DNA from 2 places in the Pseudomonas sp. GW822-FHT05A08 genome. Region 2 is predicted to be linked to the other one. Evidence: predicted binding sites of a transcription regulator. Region 2 holds the regulator's gene; the other holds the start of a gene.
The links. Region 2 encodes sigma-54, which starts transcription at its own class of promoters, with help from an activator protein. Its sites were predicted from a motif close to ANTGGCATNNANNTTGCTNT; they were not measured.

Region 1 (7,529 bases), 1.3 Mb from region 2:
AACTGCTGGGGCACTCGGATATCAAGACCACCCAGATCTATACCCATCTGGACTTCCAGCACCTGGCAGCGGTCTACGACAGCGCCCACCCACGGGCCAAACGCAACAAAGGCGGTGAGTAATGACGATCAAGCTGATCACCTTCGACCTCGACGACACGCTGTGGGATACCGCGCCCGTGATCGTCAGCGCCGAAGCCGTGCTGCGCCAGTGGCTGACCGACCACGCTCCGCAACTGGGCGGCGTACCGGTGGAGCATCTCTGGACCATCCGTGAGCGGGTGCTGAACCACGAGCCCGGGCTCAAGTACCGCATCAGCGCGCTGCGCCGACGGGTGCTGTTTCATGCACTGGAGGAAGCCGGCTACGACCAGGGCCAGGCCAATGCCCTGGCCGACCAGAGTTTTGAAGTGTTCCTGCATGCGCGGCACCAGCTGGATATCTTTCCCGAGGTGCAGCCGACCCTGGAAGCGCTGGCCAACCACTTCGCGCTGGGCGTGGTCACCAATGGCAACGCCGACGTGCGCCGCCTGGGGCTGGCGGATTACTTCAAGTTCGCCCTGTGCGCCGAAGACATCGGCATCGCCAAGCCCGATTCACGGTTGTTTCACGAAGCTCTGCAACGGGGCGAGGCGACACCGGACACCGCCGTGCACATCGGCGACCACCCGGGCGACGACATCGCCGGGGCCCAGCAAGCCGGCTTGCGGGCCATCTGGTTCAACCCGGCCGGCAAGGCCTGGGAGGCGGATCGGTTGCCGGATGCGGAAATCCGCAGCCTGACCGAGCTGCCGAAACTGCTGGCGCGCTGGCACAACGGTGCCTGATCGGACGCTGTCGCAATCACTGCAACACCGCACTCTCGCCAACAAGCGCCCATGAAAAAGCCCGCAGCGACGGCGGGCTTTTTCAGCAAGCAAGTGGCAGGCGCTCAGATAGGCCGGCTACCGTACTTGTTATCAGGCTTCTTGGGCGGATCGGCAACCACATTGGCCTCGACTTCCTGCACTTTACCGCCACGGGCCAGGAACTCCTCCATGGCGCGCGCCAGTGCATCACGCTCTTTGTTCTTGGCTTCGACACTCGGCAGCTCGTCTACCGAGACGGCAGCCTTGGCCTTGCCTTTGGCGGTCGGGGCAGGAACATCACTGCCATCGTCTTCCGCCACATCGTCGGCGGCCGCTTCAAGACCTTCTTCGGTTTCGTCTTCGTCGCCTACTTCGAGGTCGTCGTTTTCCAGATCATCGTCGCTCATGTTCTACCTCATGACTTGCGAAAAGCAGATTAGTTATAGCCCAGCTGAGCCGACTGTCGAAGGCTGCTGGAAAAAAATCAACATCCACTGATAACCAGCGGCTTATGCCTTATCACCGTGCAAGGTGGCAAGGACTTTGCGGGCACCGCCATGATCGCGATGCTCGCCCAGATAAACGCCTTGCCAGCTGCCTAACGCCAAGCGACCCGCCGATACCGGCAAGCTCAATTGACAGCCTAGCAAACTGGCCTTGAAGTGCGCCGGCAGATCATCGGGCCCTTCGTCGTCATGTTCATACCCGGCCATGCCTTGAGGCACCAGGGAGTTGAAGAAACGCTCGAAGTCACGACGAACCGCAGGGTCGGCATTCTCGTTGATGGTCAACGAGGCCGAGGTATGCTGCAGCCACAAATGCAACAGACCGACCCGACATGCCTTCAGTTCAGGCAGGCCGGCGAGCAACTCGTCCGTTACCAGATGAAAGCCCCGGGGCCTTGCCCGCAGGGTAATCAGAGTCTGTTGCCACATACAGTTCTCCGCACATTCGGCGCGCATTCTAGCGCGCTCTGGGAAAAAACAAAGTGCCGAATATTCCTCCAATGCTGTAAGTCATTGACCCGAAAAAAAAGCAGTCATCAAACTGGCTGACAAGCTCTGGAAAAAACCTTTCAGCCGTCTCTCAATGACAAAACGCAGACAAAAAAATGCCCGGCAAGCCGGGCATTTTTTCTGGCGGGATTACAGGTTGTAACCGCGCTCGTTGTGTTGCGCCAGGTCGAGGCCGACCGACTCTTCTTCCTCGGTGACACGCAGCCCGATGACCACATCCAGCACCTTGAGGATGATGAAGGTCACGATCGCGGTGTAGATCACCGTGAAGCCCACGCCTTTGCACTGGATCCACACTTGCGCGGCGATGTCGGTCACGGTGCCGAAGCCGCCCAGCGATGGCGCGGCGAACACGCCGGTGAGGATCGCGCCGAGGATACCGCCGATACCGTGCACGCCGAAGGCGTCCAGGGAGTCGTCGTAGCCCAGCTTGCGTTTCAGGGTGGTGGCGCAGAAGAAGCACACCACGCCCGCTGCCAGGCCAATCACCAGGGCGCCCATCGGGCCTACGGTGCCAGCGGCAGGCGTGATCGCCACCAGGCCGGCAACCACACCCGAGGCGATGCCCAGAGCGCTTGGCTTACCGTGGGTCAGCCATTCGGCGAACATCCAGCCCAGCGCCGCAGCGGCGGTGGCAATCTGGGTTACCAGCATCGCCATGCCGGCGGTGCCGTTGGCGGCGGCGGCGGAACCGGCGTTGAAGCCGAACCAGCCGATCCACAGCATGGCCGCGCCCATCAGGGTGTAACCCAGGTTGTGCGGCGCCATCGGGGTGGTCGGGAAGCCTTTACGCTTGCCCAGCACCAGGCAGGCCACCAGGCCGGCGATACCGGCGTTGATATGCACCACGGTGCCGCCGGCGAAGTCCAGCACGCCCCAGTCCCACATCAGGCCGCCGTTGCCGGACCAGACCATGTGCGCGATCGGCGCGTAGACCAGGGTGAACCAGATGGCCATGAAGATCAGCATGGCGGAGAACTTCATCCGCTCGGCGAAGGCACCGACGATCAGCGCCGGGGTGATGATGGCGAAGGTCATCTGGAAGGTGATGAACACCGCCTCGGGGAACAGCGCCGCCGGGCCGGTCAGGCTCGCCGGGGTGACGCCGGCCAGGAAGGCCTTGCCCAGGCCGCCGACGAAGGAGTTGAAGTTGACGACGCCCTGCTCCATGCCGGAGGTGTCGAACGCAATGCTGTAGCCATAAATGACCCACAGGATGCTGATCAGACCGGTAATGGCGAAGCACTGCATCATCACGGAAAGAATGTTTTTCGAACGCACCATGCCGCCGTAGAACAGCGCCAGGCCGGGAATGGTCATGAACAGCACCAGGGCGGTCGAGGTCAGCATCCAGGCGGTGTCGCCGGAGTTGAGGACTGGGGCTGCCACTTCGTCCGCCGCCATGGCCAGGCCAGGCATTACGAGGGACAACAGGGCTCCTAGCCCTGCGATTTTACGCAGAGTCATATTGTTTTCTCCTGGGGCGTTGGGTTTGGGGCGGCTTAGATGGCGTCGGTATCGGTTTCGCCGGTACGGATGCGAATAGCCTGTTCCAGATTGACCACGAAGATCTTGCCGTCACCGATCTTGCCGGTGTTGGCGGCCTTGGTTATCGCCTCGATGACCCGATCAAGATCCTTGTCATCGATGGCGACGTCGATCTTCACCTTGGGCAGGAAGTCGACTACGTACTCCGCGCCGCGATACAGCTCGGTGTGCCCCTTCTGCCGGCCGAAGCCTTTGACCTCAGTAACGGTAATGCCCTGCACGCCGATCTCGGACAGCGACTCGCGCACGTCGTCCAACTTGAACGGCTTGATGATGGCAGTGACTAGCTTCATGAAACTTTCTCCCGAATTGGTGGACTTGCCCCAGGAAAACAAACCCGACTCAAGTCTAAGCGCAGTGCCTGGCTTTGTAACGCATCGTCGGCCTTCCTCGACCAGACCGACGCCAGCTAACCGCTCCTGACGAAACACTTCCCCGCTCCGCCTGCCGCACTGCATTCGTCACAGCGACTGCATCAGTGCATGGGTCATCGGGGACTAAGCAGAAACCTTGCCATCTCGCGAAAACCCACTGATTTCAGTCCCTTGGCCGCCACGACAGAAACCACTTCGCCATCATCGCCACGGATACGCACAACAACAGTGCGCCACTGCCCGGCGCGATGCGCGAAAAGCGTGCATCCCCACCTGCCGATTGACTATAGACAGTGCGTGATACACTGCCCGCCATTGTTTTCAGGACACTTCCCATGCTCGCGCCCAAAGACCTCCTCGATGCCCTGAGCGGCCATGCCGCCCGCCTGTTCAGCGGCGATACCCCACTGCCCCGCGCCGAAATCGAAAGCCAGTTCAAGGCCCTGCTGCAAAGCGGCTTCAGCAAACTGGACCTGGTCAGCCGGGAAGAATTCGACAGCCAGATGGTCGTCCTGGCCCGCACCCGGGCCCGCCTGGAAAGCCTGGAGGCGAAGGTCGCCGAGCTGGAAGCCAAGCTCAACCCGAGCGAGCAATAACCACCTCGACCGCGCCCCTGCGCATAGGCTCGACCATGCAGTGCCTGCCGCCGGTCGAGCCGGACCCCGCCAGCAAAGATTTTCCGCCCTGCCCGTTCATTTCCCGCCTGCTTCGCCGATAACATGTCCAGCGTTTGCGATCCTGGCTACCCTCGGGGCGAGCCATGCCCCACGACACCGCCAAGCAACGCCAACGCTTGCCTCGACTTATTCTTTGTTGTGCACCAGGTAGCCCTATGACCGCGCCAAAACCCTTCAGCCGCTTGGCCTTCTTCGTTCATACCGCCGAGATGCTCAATCACTATCAGGCGGTCTGGAGCCTGTTGGGGGCCGATGCTTTCGATGTGGTCCTGCACGGCACCCATGAAGAGCGCGCGCAAAGCCGCGAACTGATTGGCGGCCTGGGCTACAGCTGTCACGGCAGCCTGGATGTGATCAAAGCCAATCACCGCTATGACGTGGTGGTCTCCAACCACAGCATGTACGACCACGGCTCGCAGCCGATGATCAAGGCGCTGGGCCATCGGCAGGTGCGCTTCATGTACGCCCTGGGCAAGTACAAACACAACTTCTCCAGCTGGAACCGGCATTACGACCTGATCCTGTGCTTCGGCCCCTGGCAGGCCGAGCGCCTGCGCGAATGCTGCGACGCCGTGACCTTCCAGATGGGCTACCCGCGCTACGACGCCTACTTCCGCGAAACCTCGCTGCAAGGCCAGCATCCGGCGGACCTGGGCCTGGACCCGACGAAAAAGACCGTGCTGTGGCTGCCGACCTGGATGGAGCTGTCGTCGATCAGCCGCTTCGCCGACGCCATGGCCGGGTTGTGCGATCGCTACAACGTCATCGTGAAGACCCACCCGCTGTCGGTCGAGGCCGATCCCGAAGCGCTGAAACTGCTCGAGCAATACCCGTTCACCGCGGTGATTACCCGCGTCTACGACAACCTCAGCCTGTTCCGTTGCGCCGACTATGTGGTTTCGGACTACGGCGGAACCGCGTTCGGCGCCCTGTACCTGGACAAGAACCTGCTGCTGTTGAACGTCCCGGACGCCGAGCAGGACGCACTGACCGGCGAGGAATCGCCCGATGTGCTGCTGCGCAACGACATCGTCAACCTCGACCCCGAGGCGCGCTGGCAACTGCCCGACCTGCTGGGGGACGAGAACCTCTGGCAACGGCAGGCCGCGGTCCGTCAGCGCCTGCGTCGCCATTATTTCGCCCCCAGCTATGGTTTCTCGGCGGAGCTGGCGGTACTGGCGCTGCGCAACATCGAAAACATACTCAAGCAGGGGTGAAAGCATGGTGATCTGGCTGGTCGGCATGTCGGGCGCGGGCAAAACCACGATTGGCCGGGCCCTGTATGCCAGCCTGAAAGCGCAACGGCCACAGACCGTGTTCGTCGACGGCGACGAGATTCGCGCGCTGTTCCGCCATGACCAGCGGGCAGACGCCTATAGCATCGCCGGACGCCGGGTCAACGCCGAGCGGATCCAGGCCCTGTGCGGCTGGCTCGATAGCCAGGGCATCGATGTGGTCTGCTGCATCCTGTCGATGTTCCAGGACATCAGCGACGACAACCGCCAGCGTTTCTCCAGCTACCGTGAAGTGTTCGTCGATGTGCCGCTGAGCACCCTGATCAGCCGTGACAACAAGGGGCTTTACCAGTCCGCCCTGAGGGGCGAACAGAGCAACGTGGTGGGCGTGGATATCGAGTATCCGCCGCCGCAACGCCCGGACCTGGTGCTGCATAACCGTCACGAGCCCGACGACATCCCGGGCTATGTGGAACGCATTCGCCAGCTTTGTGGGTATCCACCATCATGCTGAACTACGCCTACAGCGACGGGGACCTGCTGGAAACCCCGCAGACCTACCGCTACAGCAGCTTCCAGGGTGAAGCCTTCGTCGACGCCTGGCGCACCTCGCGCCTGAGCGCATGCGCCCACCTGCCGGCACCGGCCTTGCCTGCGCTGCATCCGCAAGGCCTGGCGCACGCCGGGGACAGCACGGCGCTGCTGAGCCACCTGTGCCTGGAAATGCGCGCGGGCGCTGGCGTCTCCGGCCCACTGGCGAGCTACTGGCTGCCGCGCCTGTTGAAGAAATTCGAAGTGAGCAAACGCCTGTATACCGGCTATGAAGCCGCGGCTCCGCACCGTCCGCTGCCCCATGGCAGCTATGGGTCCGTACAGCCTTACCTGCTGCTGGCCGAGTGCATGCTGTACGGCTGGCAGGCGAGTGGCGCGGCCTATTACCTCAGCGGCCTGCTCAAGCTGACGGATACCCTGATATCGCAGCAGGGGCGCCTCGAACCGAACCAGGGCGCCTACCTGGCCTGGCTGCTGACCCAGGAACAACAGGTGCTGGCCACAGTCGCCCGGGAGGCCGACCTATGAGCCGCGCTCGCCTGCTGATCCTCTGCGCCCGCACCGCGCGCTCGGTCGCCTACCTGCAAGGCTTGGCGGCAGCCGGTATCGAACCTGAAGCGGTGATTGTCTACGGCCAGGGCGGCGGCACATTGCAAACCACCCGCGAGTTGCAGGTACAGCCACTCGCCGGGCTGTTCTGCCCGGACCTGAGCCAGGACCTCGACACCTGCCTGGCGGCCCTGGACTGGCCCCACGAGGTGTCCCCGGCCCAGGCTCTCGACGATCCGCAACTGCTCACGCTCATCACCCGCCAGGCGCCGGACCTGGTCGTCTACTCCGGCTACGGCGGGCAACTGGTGCCGGCGGCCCTGCTGAGTCGCTACCCGGTGCTGCATATCCACTCCGGCTGGCTGCCGGACTATCGCGGCAGTACCACCCTGTACTACCAGATCATCGAGCAGCGTGAATGCGCCGCCAGCGCCCTGCTGCTCGACGAGCAGATCGACACCGGCCCGGTGCTGGCGCGCAAGGCCTATCCCCTGCCCCCGCCAGGCATGGATGTCGACTACCTGTATGACAATGCGATCCGCGCCGACCTGCTGGTGGAAGTCCTCGGCCACTGGCGACGCGAAGGCGCCCGAGCCCTGCGACCCCTGCCGGCCGAAGCCGAAAAGCCGCCTTACTTCATCATTCACCCGTTGCTCAAACACCTGGCCCTGCTGGCGGTGGACAAGCACAAGGACGCGCCATGAACCCGGTCGCCGAAAATATCGTTCGTT
Region 2 (7,529 bases):
AGTGATCCGCCGGGTCGGCCTGGGCATGGCCGTCGCCAATGCCGCCAGTTTTGTCCGTGAACACGCCCATGGCGTCACCCAGGCCCGTGGCGGCGAAGGCGCCGCCCGCGAGTTCTGCGAGTTGATCCTGCGCGCCCAAGGCAGCCTTGAAGCGGCCCACGCCGCCTACTTATAGAGCCTCCCATGCTGAGCAAAAAGATTCGCAACATACTGATCTTCGGCATCATCACCGTGCTGTTCCTGGCGGTGGGGTACTGGAACATCAGCCCGGAACGCTTCCTCGACAAGCCGGTCGCGCAGGTCGACGAAAGCGCCATCGACTACTACGCCATCAACGCCCGCAGCGTGCAGTACCTGCCCGACGGCAAGCTGCAGTACGAAATGACTTCCGACAAGGTCGAGCACCTCAAGGCCACCGAGGTGACCCTGCTGACCAAGCCGGACCTGCAGATGTATCGCGGTACCACCTTCCCCTGGCATGTCCAGAGCGAGCGCGGCGAAGTCAACCCGGACGGCACCGAGGTCGAGTTGATCGATTCGGTACGGGTTTCGCGCACCGACGAGAAAAATCGCAACCTGCTGATCACCACGACCCGCATGACAGTATTCCCGCAGAAGCAATATGCGCAGACCGATCAAGACGTTAGAATCGACGGCGCCGGCGGCGTGACGACTGGCAAGGGAATGAAAGCGTATTTGAAAGACGGCAGGATGAACCTGCTATCGAACGTAAGAGGACAGTATGAGGCTCGTTAAAACCCTCCCTATTTTGCTCGGTCTGGGCGCAGCACTGGGAAGCGTGAGCGCCTGGGCTCTGCCGAACGATAGCCAGCAACCGATCCGCATCCAGGCCGACGACGCTCAACTGGACGACAAGAATGGCGTAGCCACCTACAGAGGCGACGTGATCATCACCCAGGGCTCGATGAAGGTCACCGGCAATACCGTGACCATCACCCGCACCCAGACCGGTGATATCGACGTGGTGACCTCGGTGGGCAACCTGGCCTACTTCGAGCAGATTCAAACCCAGGGCGACACCAAGCCGGTCCAGGGCTACGGTGTGACCATCCAGTACCACGCCGCGCAGAACCGCGTCGTACTGATCGACCGCGCCAAAGTCGTCGACAAGGACGGCAACATCACCCAGGGCGAGAAAATCGTCTACGACACCAACAAGAAGCTGGCCAGCGCCGGTCGCGCCACCGGCAGCAAGGTCACCGAGTCGCGCCCACGGATCGACATGGTCATCCAGCCGAAAAAGAAAACTGACGAAAAGGCCCAGTAATGGCAACTCTGAAAGCTCAGCACCTGGCCAAGAGCTACAAGAGCCGCCAGGTCGTGCGTGACGTCAGCCTGTCCATCGACAGCGGCCAGATCGTCGGCCTGCTCGGCCCTAACGGCGCCGGCAAGACCACCTGCTTCTACATGATCGTCGGCCTGGTCCAGGCCGATCAGGGTCGCATCCTGATCGACGACCTGGATGTCAGCCACCAGCCGATGCACGGCCGCGCCCGTGCCGGGATCGGCTACCTGCCGCAGGAAGCCTCGATCTTCCGCAAGCTTTCGGTGGCCGACAACATCATGGCCATCCTCGAGACCCGCAAGGAGCTCGACAAGGCCGGCCGTCGCCAGGAGCTGGAAAGCCTGCTGCAGGAGTTCCACATCAACCACATTCGCGACAACCTGGGCATGAGCCTTTCCGGTGGTGAACGTCGCCGCGTGGAAATCGCTCGCGCCCTGGCCACCGCCCCCAAGTTCATCCTGCTCGACGAACCTTTCGCCGGCGTGGACCCGATCTCGGTAGGCGACATCAAGCAGATCATTCATCACCTGAAGGCCAAGGGTATCGGCGTGCTCATCACCGACCACAACGTCCGTGAAACCCTGGATATCTGCGAAACCGCCTACATCGTCAACGACGGTCAACTGATCGCCGAAGGCGACGCCGAAACCATCCTCGCCAACGAGCTGGTCAAGGAAGTTTACCTGGGCCATGAGTTCCGCCTGTAAGCCCTGAGGTGTTTGGCTGGTCGCCAGAGCGCCCGCCCCAATAAAACCCTGCTGTTTTTATTGTTACAGCGCTCTAGGCAAACACTTCAGTTTCAGGCATATAATTTGCTTATGTTTGGCGCTCACGCGCCCTGTAGTGGATGGCGCATGTGCGCCGGCGAATAAGGTGTTAAGCCCCTGCCATGAAACCATCGCTAGTCCTCAGAATGGGCCAGCAGCTGACGATGACACCGCAGCTGCAACAGGCCATCCGCCTGCTCCAATTGTCGACCCTGGACCTGCAACAGGAAATCCAGGAGGCCCTGGAGTCCAACCCGATGCTCGAGCGCCAGGAAGAAGGCGACGACTTCGATAACACCGATCCGCTGGCCGACAACGCCGAGCAGAAACCCAATACCGATATCCAGGAACCCTCCTACCAGGAAACCGCCCCGACGGTGGACAACCTCGAGGACGGCGAATGGAACGAACGCATTCCCAACGACCTGCCGGTCGACACCGCCTGGGAAGACGTCTACCAGACCAGCGCCAGCAGCCTGCCCAGCAACGATGACGACGAGTGGGATTTCACCACCCGCACCTCGGCCGGCGAAAGCCTGCAGAGCCATCTGCTCTGGCAGTTGAACCTGGCGCCCATGTCCGACACCGATCGCCTGATCGCCGTGACCCTGATCGACTGCATCAACAATCAGGGCTATCTGGACGAAACCCTCGAGGAAATCCTCGAAGCCTTCGATCCGGAACTGGACATCGAACTCGACGAAATCGAGGCTGTCCTGCATCGTATCCAGCAATTCGAGCCCGCCGGCATCGGCGCCCGCAACCTGGGCGAATGCCTGCTGCTGCAACTGCGCCAGCTGCCTGCCAAGACCCCTTGGCTGACTGAAGCCAAGCGCCTGGTCAGCGACTTCATCGACCTGCTCGGCAGCCGCGACTACAGCCAGCTGATGCGGCGCATGAAGCTCAAGGAAGACGAGCTGCGCCAAGTCATCGAACTGGTACAGAGCCTCAACCCACGGCCGGGCTCGCAAATCGAATCCACCGAAGCCGAATACGTGGTCCCCGACGTCATAGTGCGCAAGGACAACGAACGCTGGCTGGTGGAGCTGAACCAGGAGTCCGTGCCGCGCCTGCGCGTCAACCCACAGTACGCAGGCTTCGTGCGGCGCGCCGACACCAGCGCCGACAACACCTTCATGCGCAACCAGTTGCAGGAAGCCCGCTGGTTCATCAAGAGCCTGCAGAGCCGTAACGAAACCCTGATGAAAGTCGCCACCCAGATCGTCGAGCATCAGCGCGGCTTCCTCGAGTACGGCGATGAGGCGATGAAACCGCTGGTCCTGCATGACATCGCCGAAGCAGTCGGCATGCACGAGTCGACGATTTCACGGGTGACCACGCAAAAATTCATGCATACCCCACGGGGCATTTATGAACTGAAATACTTTTTCTCCAGCCACGTAAGTACCTCCGAAGGCGGTGAATGCTCATCCACGGCGATCCGCGCGATCATCAAAAAACTGGTCGCCGCGGAAAATCAGAAAAAGCCGTTGAGTGACAGCAAGATCGCTGGTTTACTGGAGGCACAAGGCATTCAGGTAGCCCGTCGTACCGTCGCCAAGTACCGTGAATCCCTGGGGATCGCGCCTTCCAGCGAACGGAAGCGGTTGATGTAGCCGCCGGGCTCGCCACAGCGTTCCAGTGGCAGGTCAATCGACCTGCCGCTTTATGCACTGGCAACGAAGGAGAAGCTGTATGCAAGTCAACATCAGTGGACACCAACTGGAAGTGACCGAACCTCTGCGCGCTTACATCGGCGAAAAACTCGACCGACTTGAGCGGCACTTTGACAAGATTACCAATGTGCAGGTAACGCTGGCCGTCGAAAAACTGAAGCAGAAAATCGAGGCCACGCTGCACATCCATGGTGGGGAAGTCGTCGCCAATGCAGAGCATGACGACATGTATGCCGCAATCGACTTGCTCACGGACAAGCTTGACCGCCAACTGAAAAAGCATAAGGAAAAGCAACTCCACCTTCTCCAAGGCACGGGTCGCTAACACTCCCCTCCCATGATCCGACTTGAAAGCATCCTGACCCCCGGCCGTTCCCTGGTGAACGTGCCGGGCGGCAGTAAAAAACGCGCCCTCGAACAAATTGCCAACCTGATCAGCCGCGAAGTGCCTGATCTGGAGATGCAAGATGTCTTCGAAAGCCTGATTGCCCGTGAAAAACTGGGCTCTACCGGTTTTGGCAACGGCATAGCCATTCCACACTGCCGCCTCAAAGGCTGTGAGTCGCCCATCAGTGCCCTGATGCACCTGGACGCTCCCATCGATTTCGACGCCATCGACGGCGCACCGGTCGACCTGCTGTTCGTACTGCTGGTCCCGGAAGCCGCCACCGATGCGCACCTGGAACTGCTCCGGCAGATTGCCAGCATGCTGGACCGCAAAGAAGTGCGCGACAAACTGCGCAGCGCCACCAGCAACGAAGCCTTGTACAAGGTTGTCCTGGACGAACAGAACGGTCAGTAATCATGCGCTTGATCATCGTCAGCGGCCGGTCCGGCTCAGGTAAAAGCACCGCCCTCGATGTACTCGAGGACAATGGCTATTACTGCATCGACAACCTGCCAGCCGGGCTGTTGCCCGAGCTGGCCGAACGGGCGTTGATCCACACCGAACTGACACAGCCCCTGGTCGCCGTGTCGATCGACGCCCGCAACCTGCCCAGCCACCTGTCGCGCTTCCCCGAACTGCTCGAGGAAGTCCGCAGCCGGCATATCCAGTGCGATGTGCTGTACCTGGACGCTGACGAAGAAACCCTGCTCAAGCGCTTTTCCGAAACCCGCCGCCGTCATCCCTTGAGCAGCAACAATCGCTCGCTGGCCGAGGCGATCCAGGACGAAAGCCACCTGCTGGGACCGATCGCCGACCTGGCCGATCTCAAGGTCAACACCACCAACCTGAACCTGTATCAACTGCGCGATACCATCAAGTTGCGCCTGTTGAACCAGCCGGAGCCGGGCACCGCCTTTCTGGTGGAGTCTTTCGGATTCAAGCGTGGCATGCCGGTCGATGCCGACCTGGTGTTCGATGTGCGCTGCCTGCCCAACCCGTACTGGAAACCCGAGTTGCGTGCCCAGTCCGGGCTCGACCAGCCGGTTGCCGAATACCTGGCCGCCCAGCCGGACGTCGAGGAAATGTTCCAGGACATCTCCAGCTACCTGCTGAAATGGTTGCCCCGTTTCGCCGCCAGCAACCGCGCCTACGTCACTATTGCCATTGGCTGCACGGGCGGCCACCATCGTTCGGTCTACTTGACCGAACGCTTGGGCCAAGTCCTGCAAAAGTCCCTGAAGAATGTCCAGGTTCGCCACCGCGACCTTAGCTGAAAGGATCTACCCCGCGATGCCTGCTCTGGAAATTGAAATCATCAACAAACTGGGCCTGCATGCCCGTGCCTCGGCAAAGTTCGTCGGCGTGGCCGGTCAGTTTCCTTGCCAGATCCGCGCAGGGAAAACGCCGGAGTCGATGGTCGACGGCAAGAGCATCATGGCAATGATGATGCTGGCCGCCGGCAAGGGCACCAGGATTCATCTGAAGACCGAAGGCGAACAGGAGCAGGAAGCGCTGGAAGCGCTGGTGGCACTGATCAACAACTTCTTCGACGAAGGCGAGTAAGGTCGGCAGGGCAAACCTCCCGAAAGGTACTCAAGCGAGTGCCGTATCCATGACCATCATCAGGCAAAAGCCGACACACAAGCCCAGGCTGGCCAGCTTCTCATGACCGTTGCGTCGGGATTCGGGAATCACTTCATGGGTCACCACCAGCAGCATCGCCCCCGCCGCCAACGCCAGCCCGAGCGGCAACAGCATCTCGGCCAGGCTCACCAGCCACGCACAAAGCAACGCGAACACCGGCTCCACCAGGCCTGAAGCGGCGCCGATCAGGAATGCCTTGACCCTGGACATGCCGGCGCCAGCCAGCACCAAAGCAATCACCAGCCCTTCCGGCACATCCTGCAAGGCGATGCCCATGGCCAGGCTGTCCGCCTCCGGCATGCCGCCGCCCGCAGACACACCCACGGCCATTCCTTCGGGAATGTTGTGGGCGATGATGGCAAACACAAACAGCCAGATTCGCGGCGGGATGACCGGATGCTCAAGGGTACCCACCAGTTTCTCCGGGTTGCCCCCCGAGACTTTGCGGTCCACCAGAAACAACCCCAAGGCACCGAGCATGATGCCGAAGCTGATCAGGCCACTCGAAGCCCAGGGCGACAGTCCGAGTTTTTCCGCCGCGGCAATCCCGGGCACGATCAACGAAAAGGCCGTAGCCGCCAGCATCACCCCGGCGCCGAATCCCAATAGGGCGTCACTCAGCGCCAGCGGCATCTTGCGAATGACCAGCACTGGCACTGCCCCCAGCGCGGTTCCCAGGGCACAGACCGCCCCACCCTGCAATGCACGCAACAAGCGCGGCTCCAGGTCCAGCCAGGACAAGCCCTGGGCAACCAGCAATGCAGTACCCGCCAACAGCAACAGCGAACCGAATGCGTAACGAAACATCCGCCCGCTGCTGATCGTCAGTGTTTCAGTGCCCATAGTCAGCCTTAGGTCTTTTTTATAGGAGGGGGCTCAAACCAGTGCGGCTTGGTAGCGCTGGGCTACTTCAGGCCAATTGATCACGTTGTAGAACGCGTTGATGTATTCCGGCCGCCGGTTCTGGTAACGCAGGTAATAGGCGTGCTCCCACACGTCCAGACCGAGAATCGGGGTATTGCCGCTCATCAACGGGCTGTCCTGGTTGCCGCTGCTCTCGACGACCAGGGTCTTTTGCGGGGTCACGCTGAGCCAGGCCCAACCGCTGCCAAAACGCGTGAGCGCGGCCCTGGTGAAGGCCTCCTTGAAACTCTCGAAACCGCCCAGCTGCTCGTCGATCGCCTGGCCCAGAGCACCGTTTGGCTTGCCTCCGCCGCTCGGCGCCATCACCGCCCAGAACAACGAATGGTTGGCGTGACCACCGCCCTGGTTGATCACCGCTGCACGCAACTTCTCCGGCAATTGCTGGACCCCGGCCACCAGCTTTTCCACCGACCAGTCGGCCCATTCGGTGCCTTCCACGGCCGCGTTGAGGTTGTTGATGTAGGTCTGGTGATGCTTGGTGTAGTGAATTTCCATGGTCTGCGCATCGATGTGCGGTTCCAGGGCGTCGTAGGCGTAGGGCAATGCAGGCAAGGTAAAGGACATATCAATGTGCTCCGTAATGAGGGGCATTCGGGGTCGCGGTGCCGGCAGTCGATTGCGCGACATTGCTCTCCAGCAGGCGATGCGTACGGGGGTATTCGCCGTGCTCACTGATGAAGTTGAGCAACTCGACATAGGTCTTGCTGCTCTGACGCAGCGCGGCTTCCCGCAGCGCCGGCGCCAGGCGGCTGTCCTGCATGGTCTGCAACAACCGCTGATGGATGGCGCAGAGGTACTCCGCGCTCTCCTCCGGCTGGTTCAGG

Region 1: glnK (P-II family nitrogen regulator) is a predicted target of sigma-54. The motif match lies at 3,910-3,929, and genes of this name have one in related genera.

The regions. Positions count from the first base shown of each region.
Region 1 is NZ_CM179511.1:6,802,577-6,810,105, forward strand. It holds gene xerC (tyrosine recombinase XerC) at 1-122, shown strand, start outside; gene AC3RCP_RS30875 (HAD family hydrolase) at 122-826, shown strand; gene sutA (dormancy-specific transcriptional regulator SutA) at 931-1,254, opposite strand; gene AC3RCP_RS30885 (secondary thiamine-phosphate synthase enzyme YjbQ) at 1,357-1,782, opposite strand; gene AC3RCP_RS30890 (ammonium transporter) at 1,993-3,330, opposite strand; gene glnK (P-II family nitrogen regulator) at 3,366-3,704, opposite strand; gene AC3RCP_RS30900 (accessory factor UbiK family protein) at 4,121-4,381, shown strand; gene AC3RCP_RS30905 (CDP-glycerol glycerophosphotransferase family protein) at 4,618-5,679, shown strand; gene AC3RCP_RS30910 (adenylyl-sulfate kinase) at 5,684-6,211, shown strand; gene AC3RCP_RS30915 (hypothetical protein) at 6,205-6,777, shown strand; gene AC3RCP_RS30920 (formyltransferase family protein) at 6,774-7,502, shown strand; gene AC3RCP_RS30925 (PEP/pyruvate-binding domain-containing protein) at 7,499-7,529, shown strand, end outside.
Region 2 is NZ_CM179511.1:1,294,502-1,302,030, reverse strand. It holds gene AC3RCP_RS05795 (KdsC family phosphatase) at 1-175, shown strand, start outside; gene lptC (LPS export ABC transporter periplasmic protein LptC) at 184-756, shown strand; gene lptA (lipopolysaccharide transport periplasmic protein LptA) at 743-1,288, shown strand; gene lptB (LPS export ABC transporter ATP-binding protein) at 1,288-2,013, shown strand; gene AC3RCP_RS05775 (RNA polymerase factor sigma-54) at 2,196-3,689, shown strand; gene hpf (ribosome hibernation-promoting factor, HPF/YfiA family) at 3,769-4,074, shown strand; gene ptsN (PTS IIA-like nitrogen regulatory protein PtsN) at 4,087-4,551, shown strand; gene rapZ (RNase adapter RapZ) at 4,554-5,411, shown strand; gene AC3RCP_RS05755 (HPr family phosphocarrier protein) at 5,428-5,700, shown strand; gene AC3RCP_RS05750 (ZIP family metal transporter) at 5,731-6,624, opposite strand; gene AC3RCP_RS05745 (superoxide dismutase) at 6,658-7,269, opposite strand; gene AC3RCP_RS05740 (DUF2753 family protein) at 7,271-7,529, opposite strand, start outside.